DNA from 4 places in the Metabacillus sp. KJ11-3 genome. Region 1 is predicted to be linked to each of the others. Evidence: riboswitches for the same ligand, from Rfam matches in the RefSeq annotation. Region 1 holds a riboswitch; each other region holds the start of a gene.
What was found. A riboswitch is a leader RNA that binds a small molecule or an ion and turns the genes downstream of it on or off. The one in region 1 is predicted to bind thiamine pyrophosphate.

Region 1 (4,220 bases):
CCGCTTGTGCGGGCCCCCGTCAATTCCTTTGAGTTTCAGTCTTGCGACCGTACTCCCCAGGCGGAGTGCTTAATGCGTTTGCTGCAGCACTAAAGGGCGGAAACCCTCTAACACTTAGCACTCATCGTTTACGGCGTGGACTACCAGGGTATCTAATCCTGTTCGCTCCCCACGCTTTCGCGCCTCAGCGTCAGTTACAGACCAGAGAGTCGCCTTCGCCACTGGTGTTCCTCCACATCTCTACGCATTTCACCGCTACACGTGGAATTCCACTCTCCTCTTCTGCACTCAAGTTCCCCAGTTTCCAATGACCCTCCACGGTTGAGCCGTGGGCTTTCACATCAGACTTAAGAAACCGCCTGCGCGCGCTTTACGCCCAATAATTCCGGACAACGCTTGCCACCTACGTATTACCGCGGCTGCTGGCACGTAGTTAGCCGTGGCTTTCTGGTTAGGTACCGTCAAGGTACCAGCAGTTACTCTGGTACTTGTTCTTCCCTAACAACAGAACTTTACGACCCGAAGGCCTTCATCGTTCACGCGGCGTTGCTCCGTCAGACTTTCGTCCATTGCGGAAGATTCCCTACTGCTGCCTCCCGTAGGAGTCTGGGCCGTGTCTCAGTCCCAGTGTGGCCGATCACCCTCTCAGGTCGGCTACGCATCGTTGCCTTGGTGAGCCGTTACCTCACCAACTAGCTAATGCGCCGCGGGTCCATCTGTAAGTGACAGCTAAAAGCCGTCTTTCAATTTTAAACCATGCGGTTCAAAATGTTATCCGGTATTAGCTCCGGTTTCCCGGAGTTATCCCAATCTTACAGGCAGGTTACCCACGTGTTACTCACCCGTCCGCCGCTAATCTTTGGGAGCAAGCTCCCTCAGATTCGCTCGACTTGCATGTATTAGGCACGCCGCCAGCGTTCGTCCTGAGCCAGGATCAAACTCTCCAATAAAGTGTTTGATATAGCTCATGAAAGTTTTGTACTATATAGTACGTTTTTGTTAATCGAAATTAACGTTGGCACGCTTGGTTTTGTTTAGTTTTCAAAGATCATTTGTTTGTCATTCTCTCAGAGGCGACTTTATCAATATAACATCTTACAAACAGCTTGTCAACACTTATTTTTCATTGTTGTTTTTTCTGTTTGTTTTCTTGCTCATCACCACCGCAGCAGCGACGTTTAATAATATATCACGATATTTTTATTACTGCAAGCACTTTTTTCATTTTTATTTATTTTTAAATGAAAAATTGATAGTAAACATCTAATTTAGTCTGCGAACCATCTAGTTGATTATATGATTGTACCAAAAAAGGATACAGAAAACGATCTGTATCCCTATAAGAATGATTATCTATATTTTTAATGCATTCCTTCAACAATAAAGTTCCCAATTATTGTATTGTTGTTCTAACAATACAATTGTTTTATATCCTTCAACATCATTTATATCAAGCAAAATATTCTTCAATATATAGAACGATCTGATTTCTGGAGGAGTCTCTTCTTTTTTAATCGATTCGTCAAATAATGCAGGAGCTAATTTTATATGTTCCTCACAGTAACTTTTCCACTTTTGTAAGTGGCACTTATTTTCATCTGCTGAAACTTCATATATATGTATTAGCTTTTGATAAGCTCGATGAAGAGTAAAAAGACATTTCGAGCGATGGATCACTTCAATAAGTAATGATTCTACTAAATAATATTCTTTGGAATCAAAAGCCCAGGCAGCATTCCCTAAAAGGAAACGACAATCGTCTCTCTTGGTTATTGCCATACTATTGGGATGATCTATATCCTCCCCTTTTATACTTCCCCCAAATGACCACTTTGTACAATTTCGGATAAAAGACCTTTCATGCGGATCTAGGTTATCCCAAAATTCAACAAGTTGTAATTGATGAATGATTCCCCCATACTTCTTTTCTTTTTGCTGAACCTTCAAATTCCTACTAAAAGCAGGTTGTTTGAATTGAAAGATATTTTTAATTCCCATATATTCACCTCGTGGACAATTCTGGTGAATTATATGTACTGCCCTGTTGGATAATTACAATAAATCATTCAGATCTCTCTAATTCTATTTTTTAGTTGTTGATTCGTTAATGATGGTGTATAGTTATGTCTAAAATAAATAATACGTTTAAACCACAGGGGGAGCCTTTTTGCTGAGATTGAATGACTTCGATCATTCTAACCCTTTGAACCTGTTAGTTAATACTAGTGTAGGGATGTGGATGATCATCTATAAATGTAATGTTTGGACTACTTATGATCATTCCAACCATTGCTTTTTTTATTTTATTCACAGAAATGAAAGGTTCCCTTTGGTTTAATAAAAAAGTGAGGGAATAGGATTGCAAAGAAATCAGCGTTTAGTATTTTTAATCGAAGTTGCCATGTTAGGGGCTTTAGCATTTTTATTGGATTTATTATCAGGGGTCATCGGGAAATTACCACAAGGTGGATCTATTTCATTAGGCATGATACCAGTATTTATTATGGCATATCGCTGGGGATTAAAAGGCGGATTATTAACTGGACTTATTTTAGGTTTGTTACAAGCTATTTTTAACCCGTATATTGTTCACCCTGTTCAAGGGTTCCTCGATTATTATTTAGCTTTCACTTTAGTAGGAGCAAGTGGTATATTCTATAAAGCTATACAAAATGCATTAACTAATAAAAATCGAAAAGTGGCCATTTTATTTATAACACTGGGAACCATTTTAGGCGGCATCCTTAGAGCAGCTGCACATATCATTGCAGGAGTTTTCTTTTTTGCTTCTTTCGCACCGGAAGGAACACCCGTTTTGATCTACTCGATCGGATACAATGCTTCCTATATGATTCCTACAATAATAGTTTCAGCCATTGTTGCTAGTTTATTATTACTAACAGCTCCTCGATTGGTAAATAGAAAATAGTTCATTACCTTGGTCTTTGACCAAGGTTTTTGTTTGTCTATTTCATCTATCCCTTATATCTTTTTAAAAAGTTATCATATTCAATCGTTCTCCGGCATGTATTAATAGAAAGACTAGAATGTATATAACGGAGGACAAAAGATGAGTATATCCCTGGCTATTATTCTACTAACTTTATTTCTATCTTTATTTCACTTTTCCTATGGATATAAGGAAGCTATTCGAATTAGTAATGAAGAAGGACCTGTTCACGGTTTGTCTTTAATTATCAGCTTCCCCTTGGGTTTTGTATTTGCTTATCTATGTTCAATTTTTTACTTGCAATAAATTCCAGAGGATGGATCATAGGGTTCGGAACCCTATGATCCATCCTCTTTTCATGCATAATCACCGTCATTTTTTTAGGGCCTTGTTCATATGTATAAAGAATATAAAAGATCACCTATCTTGGAGGTCACATTGAAAACATTTATCCGGGTCTTAAAGAATTCAATCTATTTTTCACTAGTTTTTTGTGTACTTTTTGTCATTTCTGTATGCATCCATTTATTTTTCAACATAAAAATTTCTACATCTTACAGCATCATCATGACGCTGCTTTCCTTTTTATTTTTTTGTTTTTGTCTTTATTTAATTCTTTGCCCAAAGAAAGATTTTATATTTATAAACAAAAGAAATGGTATTCTACCGTTTATTTTGCTAACCATTAGTTCGACTTTTTTATCTATCTATTTTTTATCCATCAATCTTATGATTGCAACAGAGCTTGGAGAAAACCTGACTATTGAAGAAAAATACCAATTATATCTGATTCCTTTTCAAAAGAAAACTGTCACGCTGGCTGATTATCAAGAGATGAAGGAAGATAAATTGACGTCTACATATGGTCATGTAGATATTTATCATGATCCGGAAGAAATCGAATTAATTCCTATAATTGAAGATTCACTTGATAAAGCTGATAAACTTACAACGGCGATTTTCGGAGAGGTGAAAGATAATCAAATTGATTTAATCCTTCATTCCTCAACTCAAGAATTATATGAAAAAACATCATTAATTGAAACAATGGGATATTTTGATGATCCAAACAACATAATAGGTATCGCCATTACAGACAAATCAAACATCCTCGCTGATCAGATGCCTCAATCTTTTTATTTTCAAAGTACACTTCTACATGAATATACACATTATCGTTTACAAGCATTTATCAAGCAACAAGGCCTCTATGTATATAGAATTCCTTTATGGTTTCATGAAGGCGTTGCAGAATACGTCGGAATGTATA
Region 2 (4,220 bases), 2.2 Mb from region 1:
GGATATGTGGTTGGAGACATTGTCAATGCTTGGCTTTATTTTCCTTATGTTTCTTAGTGGACTTGAAATCGACTTTACAGCATTTGCGGGAGGGAAGAAGAAAGAAAAGCTTCCTTCAGGGAAAAATGCTCCAAATACATTCTTAGTTTCAACAGTTATTTTTGTGGGGATATTTGCCCTATCATTATTACTTTCTTACATATTTGTATGGATCGGTTTAATGGACAATGCCTTCCTCATGACATTGATCATTTCAACCATTTCGCTTGGTGTTGTTGTTCCTACTTTAAAGGATGCCGGCATTATGAAATCCAACATCGGTCAAATTATTTTGCTGGTCGCTGTTATTGCTGATTTAGTAACGATGATTTTACTTGCTGTTTTTGCCTCTATATATGGAGGAGGAGAAAGCAATACATGGCTGCTACTCATTCTGTTTGGAGCAGGTGTTGCGCTCTACTTCTTAGGAAAAACGTTTATGAATCGGTCGTTCATTGAAACAATGTCAAAGGGAACCATTCAAATTGGGACTCGTGCTGTTTTTACTTTAATCATTTTATTAGTGGCAATCTCAGAGACTATAGGGGCAGAAAATATTCTTGGAGCCTTTTTAGCGGGGGTATTAGTATCACTCCTATCTCCTAACAAAGAAATGGTTCAAAAACTTGATTCGTTTGGATATGGTTTCCTTATTCCGATTTTCTTTGTAATGGTTGGGGTTGATTTAGATATATGGGCATTATTCCAAGACCCTAAAATTTTCATTTTGATCCCATTATTGTTTATCGCTTTACTCATTTCTAAAATTGTACCCGTGTTGTATTTGAAGAAATGGTATGACATGAAAACCACTTTAGCTTCAGGGTTCTTGTTAACATCAACCTTATCATTAGTTATTGCAGCAGCGACAATCGGGGAAAGGATGGAAATCATTACTTCTCAAATGTCAGGAGCCTTGATTTTAGTTGCTGTTATTACGAGTATTGTGACACCAATATTCTTTAAAAAGCTGTTCCCTAAAACGGAAGCAGAGCCTACAAAAATTAAAGTTGCATTTATTGGTGCAAACCAAATGACATTACCTGTTACAAGGGAATTAAATCCAGATCTTTATGAAACAACGGTTTATCATATTCAACAAGACAAGATTGATAAGCAAATAGCTGAATCATTATTCGAAATTAAAGAAATTAGTGAGTTTCAGGTTGATGCTTTAAAAGAACAGAATGCATTTGATGTTGATATGATCGTTGTGGCAACTGGAGATGAACAAAAAAATGCTGCGATTGCCCTGTATGCAAAAGAAGAACAAGTTAATCGGGTAATTGCGAGTGTTGGTTCACCAGATTTAGCAAGTAAATTAAAAGATGAAGAAATCGACATCTTCTCAACACTACTATCTACGAATACAGTACTGCGTGCTTTAATTGAAGCACCAAGTGTGATGAGAATTTTAACAAACCAAGAAACTACTCTTTACCAAATCAATTTAAACAATCCAAAATACGATGATATTTTATTACGCAACTTTCCGTTTACAGGTGATATCATTTTCGTAAGAATTTTCAGAGGAAAAGATTCCATTGTACCTCACGGTGATACAGACCTTAAACTCGGTGACCGCCTCATCGTCACAGGCTCAAGAGAATATGTAAATGAACTGAAACAGGAGTTGGAGTTAGTCTGATTCTTATATATAAAAAATTACTTTTCATGATTCTATAACAAAACTAATTAGGTTGATTGAAGCGGAAGGTACGAGACTCCAGTGGGAATAGCGTGGCAGGTGAGATCCCACAGGCGTGTGCGCCGAGGAAGCTCACCGCACGCCCCACGGAAAGCGAGTATCCTGGAGCTTCAATCAATCACACGATAATAAGTGAATAGTACAAAGTTTACCGAAAACAAGGATGATAAAAAAATAATTTCTTGAAAGTTTGCACACATTTGGTATGATAATAGTAATTAACAAATAAATATTGGCAATCAACCGCTAGGGGAGCCCTATACAATGGGCTGAGATTAAAGTGATTCTTTAAGACCCTTATAACCTGATCTGGTTCATACCAGCGTAGGGAAGTGGATTACAGCATGATATATAAATGTATGTAAAACCACTTTTCTATGGAAAAGTGGTTTTTTTATTTGCCATAAAAGAACTAGGTGATCGTAATGGAATTCCATGTCATAACAGATGGTAAGCAATCCATAGATGAACTGATATCTAGATTGTCAATCATTCACACTGAAGTTGATTATATCCATATTCGAGAAAAAACAAAATCAGCTTCAGACATAATGGAGCTCTTATCTGTGTTAGTGGACATAGGTGTACCAAAGGAAAAGCTCGTCATAAATGATCGAATGGATGTGGCTGTTTTACATAACATACCTAATCTTCATTTACCAAGTCATGGCTTTTCGATTCAAGAAGTAATAAAATACAGCCCTTCATTTAGAATCGGCCGATCGATTCATTCTTTAGAGGAAGCGATTCAATGTGAGAATGAAGGCGCAGATTATTTATTATATGGTCATATTTTTGAAACAACGTGTAAAGTTGATCTTTTGCCTCGGGGTGTCGAGCAGTTAAAGGACATTTGTAAAAACGTCACAATACCGGTTATCGCAATAGGAGGAATTACTCCTGAAACAATTGATCAACTAAACCAAACAAATGTACATGGTGTAGCGGTTATGTCTTATGTCATGGAGAGCATAGACCCCAAGAGTGCATTGATGAAATTAAAAAAGGTAGTAGAGGAGAGATACAATGAGCAAGCACTATGATGTAGGAATTGTTGGTGGAGGAATCATTGGTCAATCGATTGCCTATCAATTGGCAAAAGAAGGTATCTCTGTCCTTGTGTTGGATCGTCATAAAGGGGGATCTGGTGCGACAAGTGCTGCAGCAGGAATGCTTGGAGCGAATTCTGAACTTGAACAGAATGATGCTTTTTTCCAGTTTGCGAAGGAAAGTCAACGACAATATCATCTATTACAAGATGAACTTTCTCATTTTTCACAGATTCATATACAACTAGTTGATAAAGGAATGTATAAAGTAGCTTTATCTCAAGAAGAAGCCATAGCTTTAAAAAACGCGGTACAACATCATGAAACACTTGAATGGCACACAAGGGAAACAGTTTTAAATCACGAACCTTCTGTTTCAAGTGAAATTGAAGGAGCACTTCATATCCCTGAGGATGGTCATGTTTCACCAAAACATGTTTGTGAGGCATTTACAAAATCAGCTAGTTTACTTGGTGCAACTTTTATCGAGAATGCTCCCGTTCAGTCCATAAAAAAAGCATCGGTCAATGACTATCTACTCAGTACACCACAAGGAGATTTTACTTGTAATAAAGTAGTTATAGCGAATGGCGTTTGGAGCGGTTACTTCTTTAAACAGTTAGGGTTACCAAATGGGATGAAGCCTGTTAAAGGAGAATGCTTGGCAGTAAAAAGTAATACATTGCATTTGGAAAAGACCATTTTTTATGATCATTGCTATATTGTTCCCAAAGGTGATGGAAGATTTGTCGTTGGTGCCACGATGGTAGAGGATGACTGGAGTACGACACCATCTTTAGGAGGAATTCATGCGTTAATTGAAAAGGTCTCCCCGCTTGTGCCTGGGATATCTTCTGCACAACTTATAAGTACCTGGGCAGGGTTAAGACCACAGTCAGAGGATGGAAAACCTTATATTGGGGTGCATCCTGAAGATGATAATATTCTATTTGCAACAGGACATTACCGAAACGGAATCCTGCTTGCTCCTAAAACAGGAACGATGATAAGGGATTTTATTTTAAAGAAAAAGATAGATGAAAACTATGTGAGAGCATTCTCTGTAACGAGAAATTTAGCACAGTCTAATGAGGTGATCGTATGAGCATAAAGCTTAATGGAGAGTTGGTTGATCTGAAGGAAGATGTTAAGACAGTTCAGCAGTTATTAGCTTTTTATCAGTTGGAAAACCGTCTGGTTATCGTAGAACATAATCGGGAAATTGTCGTAAAGGATCAATATGATTCAACAACCATTCAACATGGGGATGAAATTGAATTAGTTCATTTTGTAGGAGGAGGATGATTGACATGTTAAAAATTGCTGATAAAGTATTTCAATCAAGATTATTATTGGGGACAGGAAAATACCCGTCATTTGAAATTCAAAAGGAAGCTGTTGCTCAGTCAGAAGCGGAGATTTTG
Region 3 (4,220 bases), 2.2 Mb from region 1:
ATTCCTGAAGTGATAATTTTGTAATTGCATCTAATGCACTGAAAGGCTCATCAAGTAATAGAATGTTAGACCCGCTTAATATTGTTCTTAAAAAAGATACACGTTGCCTCATTCCCCCTGATAAATCACTTGGAAAATGATTTTCCACTCCTTTAAGACCAAATTCATCTAATAGCATGATCACTTTTTGATATGCCTCCCGCTTTTTCAGCCCTTTAATCTCAAGTGGGAGTGCTGCATTTTCTACAATTGTCCGCCAAGGTAAGAGTAAGTCTTGCTGAGGCATGTACCCTACCTGTCCCAGTCTATTGATAACAAGCTGATTTCGCAGGAAAATCTCACCTTCACTTGGTTGTTCCAATCCTGTGATTAATTTAAATAATGTACTTTTTCCAGACCCGCTTGGCCCAAGAAAACTGATAAATTCCCCCTCATATAGTTCCAGATTCAAGTTTTTAAGAATTGGCTTTTGCAAGTCATCCTTTTCGTAGTGAAAACTAATATTATGAAATTGTAGTATTTTATTAGTCATTAATCGGCCACATCTCTTCATGGTAAGCCATATCCCAAAACATATATTCAAAGCGAGTAGTATTCAGAAAAATTTCTTCTAATTTACATAACTCTGCTTCTGGTTTCCCTTCTGCACATTCATCCATTAAATCAATGCACCAAGTGGCAAGCTGACCAAATTCGACTGAAGCATACATTGTAATCCACTCACCGTAAAATTCTTGGTCACATGCTTCCTTCTTTTTTGCTAAATCCTTACCTATCTCCCAGTAGCTCCACATGCATGGAAGCAAAGCAGCAACTAACTCAGCAAGTGTTCCGTTTTGACTTACATGTAACATATAATGCGTATAGGCGAGAGTTGTTGGAGAAGGTTTTGCTTCTTCTAGTTCTTGAGTTGTAATGCCAAATTTTTCCGCATATTGTCTATGAAGTTCCATCTCATCATTTAATGTGGAATGTAACAATTCAGCAAAACGTGCCATTGTCTTCACATCTGTAGCTTTAACTGCACCTAATGCAAATACCTTCGCATATTCAATTAAATACAAATAATCCTGAATCATATAAAATCGAAACTTTTCTTTTGCAAGTGTTCCATCTCCCATCCCTTGAACAAAAGGATGAGCATGATTTTGTTCCCAAATAGGCTTCACTTTATCATAAAGTCTTTGACTAAATTTCATTTAGGACATCCCCTTCTCTTTTTTATCTGTATGGCTCCATTCATAAATAAACAATAAAATCGATTTTGTGAATTCAACTAATTCATCTATAGACAATTGTTCGTTTACAGAATGAGCATGATGCAATTTTCCCGGTCCATATATTACTGTCGGGATTCCCGCCTCTGCCAACCATCCCCCATCTGTTACCGTTGGAGAAACATCTACAATCACTGATTTTTGCAAGACTGATTCATGTGTGGAACCTAATAGCTTTACAGCAGGATGGGTTGGATCTACTTCTAATGAAGGGAAAATCTCTCCTCTATCTATAATCATTGATTTGCCACCCCATTCGAAGTGCGGTGGATGATCTCTAAGCCACGGATCAGACTTTGCAACATGCAGAATATGCTCTTCAATTTCCTGAATAATCTTTTGATGTGATTCGTTCGGATAATAGTGAACCGTGATCCATAAGCGACATTCGTCAGCGATAAACGCAGCATGTCGTCCCCCTTCAATTACTGCCGGATTAATCGTATTAGTGCCCGGTAAAAAGCCAGGATAGCTTTTTGTCACAGCCCAATGACGCTCGAGCTCCTGAAGTCCTTGAATAATCTTGGTCATTTTTTCAATTGCACTTGCTGCAAAAAGATTTCCACCTGCATGAATCATTTGACGTCTTGTCGCATCATGATAAGTTTGTGAGCTTTTGATTGTAATCCATCCGGTAATGACCCCTCCTTGACCTTGAATATGTAAATCACTTGTATCTACAACAACTGCGAAATCAGCTGTATAACCTCTATTGCAACATTCTAAAGTCCCAGCCTCTCCTACTTCTTCTCCTATGACAGATTGAAAAATGAGATCACCGGGAAGTTCAATTCCTTCCTCTTGTAATAATTGAATAGCAAACAATGCGCCCGCTAATCCACCTTTCATGTCTGCCGCACCACGACCAACAATCATCCCATCCTTTACAATTGGAATAAAGGGATTTGTTTCCCATTGCTCATCTTCATGTACTTCAGCTACATCAATATGTCCATTAATAATTAAGCTTTTATAAGAAGCAGACTGAGTGCCTTTTTTAATACCAACAACGTTTGGATCATTTGGATATACATCCCACATATCAATTGAAAAACCTTTTTGCTTTAAAAAATCCGCAATGAACAGTTGTGCTTCCTCTGTATTTCGAGCCGGCGGTGCCGGGGTTTTAAATTCAATTAATTTTTGTACGAAAGAAACCAACTCATCTTTACGATCATGGACACTTTCAACTAATTGAGTAATCGATTTCGCCAAGCAAACTCTCCTCCTTTTTCCAAATAAAAAACCACTTCTACTTGAGAAGTGGTTTGAATGGCATAAAATAATGGTATAAAACTATAGCAATCAAGGCTATAAATCTACCAAATATGTAATCAAACACCGCTTCCCTCCGCTAGTATTATCTAGATCAGGTAATAAGGGTCAAGGCATTTGCCTCTCTCAGCTTTAACAGCTCCCCTAGTGGTGAATCTATTGATATAAAATTAGTTGATTCTCATTATTTTTAACATAATCTTTCCTTTTTGGCAATGTTATATTGTTATGGTGTAGCTGAAAAATGATTTTTTACATCTTGTTTTTGATCTAATATGTGAAACAAAAAACCAAATAAGGAGGCTAAAATTTGTTGGAATAACATCCCCAGTACAACGGGTACCGCAACAGCTGCAGGAAAATACTGAACAGCAATGACTGCACCGGCACTAATGTTGCGCATACCGCCTGTAAACAACATGACAACCTGTGTCTCCCTGTCTCTTTTAAGAAAAATTCCTAATCCCCACGCAATAACATACCCTAAGCATGCCAGAAAAAACACCGTTAACGCGATTAACATTAATTTAACACTAAATTCTTTTATATAAGGAGAGATAACAGCTCCGTTAATCATAACGACAGTGGCAAGAGCAAGCTTTGAAAACGGTGCTAATGTTTTGCCAGCCTTTACACTTTTCCCTTTCGTAAGATGATTTGTCAACATACCTAAAAGCGAAGGAATAACAACCATAAAGAATAATCCATACATAATATCCATGACATTAATTTGTACATTTTGACCAACAAAAAGAGATAGTGTAAATGGCACTAAAAAAGGTGACAGCATGGTATCAAATAAAATTATGGATAAAGCAAGTCCAATATTCCCTTTATAAATCGTTACCCATATAAAGCTTGTAATTCCTGTTGGAATGACAGAAGCTAAGACAAAACCGGTAATTGTTAAATGATCATTTGGATAAAAACTTTGGCCGACTAACCAAGCAATTAAAGGCATAATTAAATGCAATAACAAAATAATCACAAATAATGGGAGGGGTTTTTTAATGACTCCTTTAAGGGATGAAAAATTTGACCCGAGACTGCCTGTTAACGTCATAAAGGCAAATAACCATGGAATGAGAAATGTGAAAGCTAACAGCTTATCTGCAAGTAACACACCTGTTACTACACTGATTGGTGTAATGACTGGCATCCACTTTTCAAGCTGTCGATTTATTTTATATAGCATAATGCATTCTCCTATTCGGAAAAATATCATGATGAAAAACTATGTATATGCAATTGTACCAGAAAGTAGAGGTCATTTGTGTTTTCAAATGAATATCATCTGCAAAATGTAAAAAGTTTCTATATTTTTCCTCCCTTAAATTGCGATGATTTACGAAATTTTACGCAAAATAACCGTAATGAATGCTTGCGATGGAGTTGAAGGAAGTTGAAAAAAACCTTAGTTATTTGCTTATTTCTTTTATCCCTAACTTATAAACATACATATGGAATAGCAGGCGATAAAGCATCTGTTCATCCCATTAGCTTTGAACCGGAACTACCTAATTGGGAAGAAGTGAAGAAAGTGATTCCCCGTCAATCTACGTTCACAGTAATTGATGTGGATACCGGAAAGAAATTTGATGTTCAAAGAAGAGCGGGAAGCGGTCATGCCGATGTACAACCTTTAACAAAAGAAGATACCGTTATTAT
Region 4 (4,220 bases), 2.2 Mb from region 1:
AAGAAGGAAGGGATTTAGCCAAGCGGATAAATCCCTAACATGTTATCTGTATATTTTTGAACCCCACTCAGCAAATTCCTTTGCTTTTTCTTCCATACCCTTTTTACGAATTTCTTCATCTGAATCTAGATTATAGACTTTATTTTTAATATCATGAGAAATTCTCATTGAACAAAACTTTGGTCCGCACATTGAACAAAAGTGAGCTGTTTTTGCTCCTTCAGCTGGTAATGTTTCATCATGATATTCCATTGCTCTTTCAGGATCAAGAGAAAGATTGAATTGATCATGCCATCTAAATTCAAACCGTGCTTTTGAAAGCGCATCATCTCGTTGTTGGGCGCCTGGATGCCCTTTGGCTAAATCGGCGGCATGTGCAGCGATTTTATAAGCAATAACTCCTTCCCGAACATCATCTTTATTTGGTAAGCCAAGATGTTCCTTAGGTGTCACATAGCATAACATTGCAGTTCCAAACCAACCGATCATGGCTGCCCCTATCGCTGAAGTAATATGGTCATAGCCTGGGGCGATATCAGTTGTTAGCGGTCCTAAAGTGTAAAAGGGAGCTTCTTGGCAAATCGTTTGTTGCTTCTCGACATTTTCTTTAATTAAGTGCATAGGAACATGTCCAGGTCCTTCAATCATGACTTGAACGTCATACTCCCAAGCAATTTTTGTTAGCTCACCTAGTGTTTCGAGTTCTGCAAACTGTGCTTCGTCATTTGCATCAGCAATTGAGCCGGGGCGTAACCCATCACCTAATGAAAGGGCAATATCATATGCTGATAAAATTTCACATATTTCACGAAAGTGAGTATACAAGAAATTTTCTCTATGATGAGCTAAACACCATTGGGCTAAAATGGAACCTCCTCGAGAAACGATTCCTGTTGTCCGGGTAGTAGTAAGAGGGATATAGTGCAAAAGTACACCTGCATGAATAGTGAAATAGTCGACACCCTGCTCTGCTTGTTCAATAAGTGTGTCACGATACACTTCCCATGTTAAATCCTCGGCAATTCCACTTACCTTTTCTAATGCCTGGTAAATTGGTACGGTACCAACTGGAACAGGAGAATTACGTATGATCCATTCTCTTGTTGTGTGAATGTTTTTTCCAGTTGATAAATCCATAATCGTATCTGCACCCCAGCGAATTGCCCATGTCATTTTTTCAACTTCCTCATCAATTGAAGAAGAAACAGCAGAATTTCCGATATTTGCATTAATTTTCACATGAAAGTTTTTTCCGATAATCATCGGTTCACTTTCAGGATGATTAATATTTGCGGGTATAATGGCGCGGCCACAAGCAACCTCATTTCGAACAAATTCAGGATCCATTTGCTCGCGAATCGCGATAAACTCCATTTCCGGTGTAATCATTCCTTGTCGTGCATAATGAAGCTGGGTAACTCTTTTACCTTGTTTAGCTACAAGTGGAGTTATAGCTTCTGATGGGAATACATCGGATGTTTCGGGAAGTTTTGTTCTATACCCGTTATCTTCTGGTTTCGTTTTCCGACCTGCATAATGTTCAACATCTTGTCGACTTTTAATCCAATTTTCTCTTATTCTACGTAGCCCCTTCGAAATATTTATTTCAGCATTCTGGTCTGTATAAGGTCCACTCGTATCATATACCTGTATAGGTGGATTCTCTTTTTTCTCGAGAGTATTAATCGTTGCTCCTTGTGAAATTTCCCTCATAGGTACTTGAATGTCAGGATGACTACCTTGTACATAAATTTTCTTGCTGCCCGGGAAAGGTTTCTTTACCGTAATCTTCATCTAAATCTCCTCCTAGAAATTCATCTACTTGATTGAAACGGAAGAATAAAAAAACGGGTTCTGAAATTCAGAACCCGTTCGGTAGATGTAGGAAATATAATAAAAGGGGTGCATACAAAACCCTTTTTTAGTTTATTCCCACTTCCCTACGCTGGTATCATCCAGATCAGGTTCAAAGGGTCAAAGAACTTCGAACGCGTTCTTCTCTCAGTCCAGGCTAATGGACTCCCCTAGTAGATAATGGTAATTTGGTTTTAAACAAGGTTAATCATATCACAGTAAAGAGGTAAGTCAACAGAATCTTTTGTACTATCTGAATGTTTTGAAATACATGAAGACTTTCTCTCATATATGAGTGAAAGCCTGACATTTTTTGAAACTATGTTAGTAAGTTTGAACGATAGACAGCATTTTGCGTCTATTTTATAGGTTAAAGGGACTTTTCTACTAACGATGTATGTAATTTCTTCATTCGAACCATCCATTCCTCAGAAAGAACATCTAATGATAAGATCTTTTCAATTCTTTTAATATTATTTTTTTCATGAAAATAAGTATGATGGATGGTGCTAATTGATATTTCCTCTGAATGTTTTTCCAGTAATTTGATAGAGGAGTTAGAATGAATTACTCCTTCTTCTAACACGCGAAAAAAATAACCTGTGTGGCCGTGTTCAACAATTTTATTTAAAAGGGTGTGAATGTTTGTGTATTTATTAATAGTAGAGCATGGGAATCTTCCCTGAGAAACCTGAACAATTGCATCACCGATTTGAAAAATATCACCAACACATACATCTTTTTCTGTCATTCCAGTTAATGTAAGGTTTTCACCAAATGCTGCTTTGGGTAGCGTAGTTTGATAAAGCTGTTCCCAAAACCCATAATGTTCAAATGCATATACGCAAATCACCCGTTCAGAACCACCATGAAAATCATGATTTTCAACATCATCACCGATAATTCCATTTGACATGACCTTTAATTCATTTACTTGATGTTTTGCGATACCTGACTTGAATTCTTTTCCTTTATAAGTAAGGGTAGAGGGTGTTCCCTTACTTAACCAAACAATTTCTCGATCCAAAATATCACTTCCTTTATAAAATTCTATATTCGAGCTGGAAAGATAGAGGGGACTAAATCCTGATTTCTGATAGGATAAAAAATACATCAAGGTTTCCCATTGATGTATTTCCTGCTTATTTCATATGATTACTAATATTTTTCTATTTGCTTACTTGTAGTTTTGCATTCAGTCATTTTTATATTCAATAATTCATCTAAGTATTGACTTGCAATTAATGTTCGATGTGAATTTAAACCATTTTCTCTGGCAATCAAAAACATTTTGTTTCGATATTCTTCTATTAGGGTATCTAGTGTTTTCACAATGAACACCTCACAGTAAACATCTAGGTAAAATGAACCTAGTACCTTTATTATCTGTTAATATTTAAAAAAGTAAATAGATTACTGTGTTTTTTTCCTATTTTCGCAAAAAAAAGTCGAAATACTATATTTAGAACCTAAAAGTAAGTGGGATACAGTTCTTGTGTTGGGAAGTAGAAGGTGATGGGGAGGGTGTAATGATGTGTATATGGGAAATGTTCTGTAAAGAGGAATTGAATATATATAAACGCTACAGGAGGTTGATAAATTACTGTAGCGTCAATTTTACTATTACTAAAATCATCACCTTTTTAAGGATGATCCTATAAGAAAAACCAAGGATTTCTCCTGTATACCTATGTGGGAAGCCTATGGTAATCAATGTCCTCCACGTCCATATCTGAATTGTGCATTTAACTGACCTTGAAGCATCTTTTTCCGGACATCTGCTTCACTTTCCCTTTTCCTTTCTTTTAATCGCATTTCCTTTAAGATTTCTGTTGTTTGTACACCATCCTCTCGTTTATCAGCAATGTCCATCAATGTTTCAATATCGGAAAACGAATATTTACGCGTACCACGATCATTTCGATACGGGGCAATTAATTTTCTTTCTTCATAATAACGAATTTGTCTCAAAGTTAATCCGGTTAGTTCGCTTACTGTTCCTATTGAAATCACCTTTTTATCCTTATAAGAGCGGTCTTGATGATTCAATATCTCCACCCCTTAAACATTTCTTTTTACAAGTATATCCTGTTTTGTTATTAATAACTTCTGTTATGTCAGAAATTCTAACATGGAAATATACTTTTGTAAAAAAGATGTGAGGTTTTTTTACGGTAGGAGTGAATAAAACATAGTTCGAGGTAAAAGAGCATATGCTTAGTTAAGGATATTTAACATTAGAGGATAGATTTTCTATGTAGTTCTTCTTCATCGTTATAGGACTTACTATTTATTTGAAAATAGATATGCTCTGTAAGGTTTTGAAGGAAGGATTTCGGGAATAAAGAAGTAACCTCTTCGTATTG

Region 2: another riboswitch for thiamine pyrophosphate. It lies ahead of tenI (thiazole tautomerase TenI); the one in region 1 lies ahead of thiT (energy-coupled thiamine transporter ThiT).
Region 3: another riboswitch for thiamine pyrophosphate. It lies ahead of AC0L8O_RS14540 (acetylornithine deacetylase); the one in region 1 lies ahead of thiT (energy-coupled thiamine transporter ThiT).
Region 4: another riboswitch for thiamine pyrophosphate. It lies ahead of thiC (phosphomethylpyrimidine synthase ThiC); the one in region 1 lies ahead of thiT (energy-coupled thiamine transporter ThiT).

The regions. Positions count from the first base shown of each region.
Region 1 is NZ_CM147865.1:673,864-678,083, reverse strand. It holds rRNA gene AC0L8O_RS03470 (16S ribosomal RNA) at 1-950, opposite strand, end outside; gene AC0L8O_RS03465 (hypothetical protein) at 1,375-1,998, opposite strand; TPP riboswitch at 2,146-2,251, shown strand; gene thiT (energy-coupled thiamine transporter ThiT) at 2,360-2,929, shown strand; gene AC0L8O_RS03455 (gluzincin family metallopeptidase) at 3,389-4,220, shown strand, end outside.
Region 2 is NZ_CM147865.1:3,610,825-3,615,044, reverse strand. It holds gene AC0L8O_RS17980 (monovalent cation:proton antiporter family protein) at 1-1,687, shown strand, start outside; TPP riboswitch at 1,986-2,095, shown strand; gene tenI (thiazole tautomerase TenI) at 2,173-2,790, shown strand; gene thiO (glycine oxidase ThiO) at 2,774-3,901, shown strand; gene thiS (sulfur carrier protein ThiS) at 3,898-4,101, shown strand; gene AC0L8O_RS17960 (thiazole synthase) at 4,101-4,220, shown strand, end outside.
Region 3 is NZ_CM147865.1:2,856,959-2,861,178, forward strand. It holds gene AC0L8O_RS14530 (ABC transporter ATP-binding protein) at 1-532, opposite strand, end outside; gene tenA (thiaminase II) at 525-1,199, opposite strand; gene AC0L8O_RS14540 (acetylornithine deacetylase) at 1,200-2,492, opposite strand; TPP riboswitch at 2,607-2,708, opposite strand; gene AC0L8O_RS14545 (bile acid:sodium symporter family protein) at 2,779-3,747, opposite strand; gene AC0L8O_RS14550 (hypothetical protein) at 3,955-4,220, shown strand, end outside.
Region 4 is NZ_CM147865.1:2,831,372-2,835,591, reverse strand. It holds gene thiC (phosphomethylpyrimidine synthase ThiC) at 43-1,794, opposite strand; TPP riboswitch at 1,921-2,036, opposite strand; gene AC0L8O_RS14380 (MOSC domain-containing protein) at 2,225-2,881, opposite strand; gene AC0L8O_RS14375 (aspartyl-phosphate phosphatase Spo0E family protein) at 3,013-3,186, opposite strand; gene AC0L8O_RS14370 (MerR family transcriptional regulator) at 3,565-3,903, opposite strand; gene AC0L8O_RS14365 (hypothetical protein) at 4,092-4,220, opposite strand, start outside.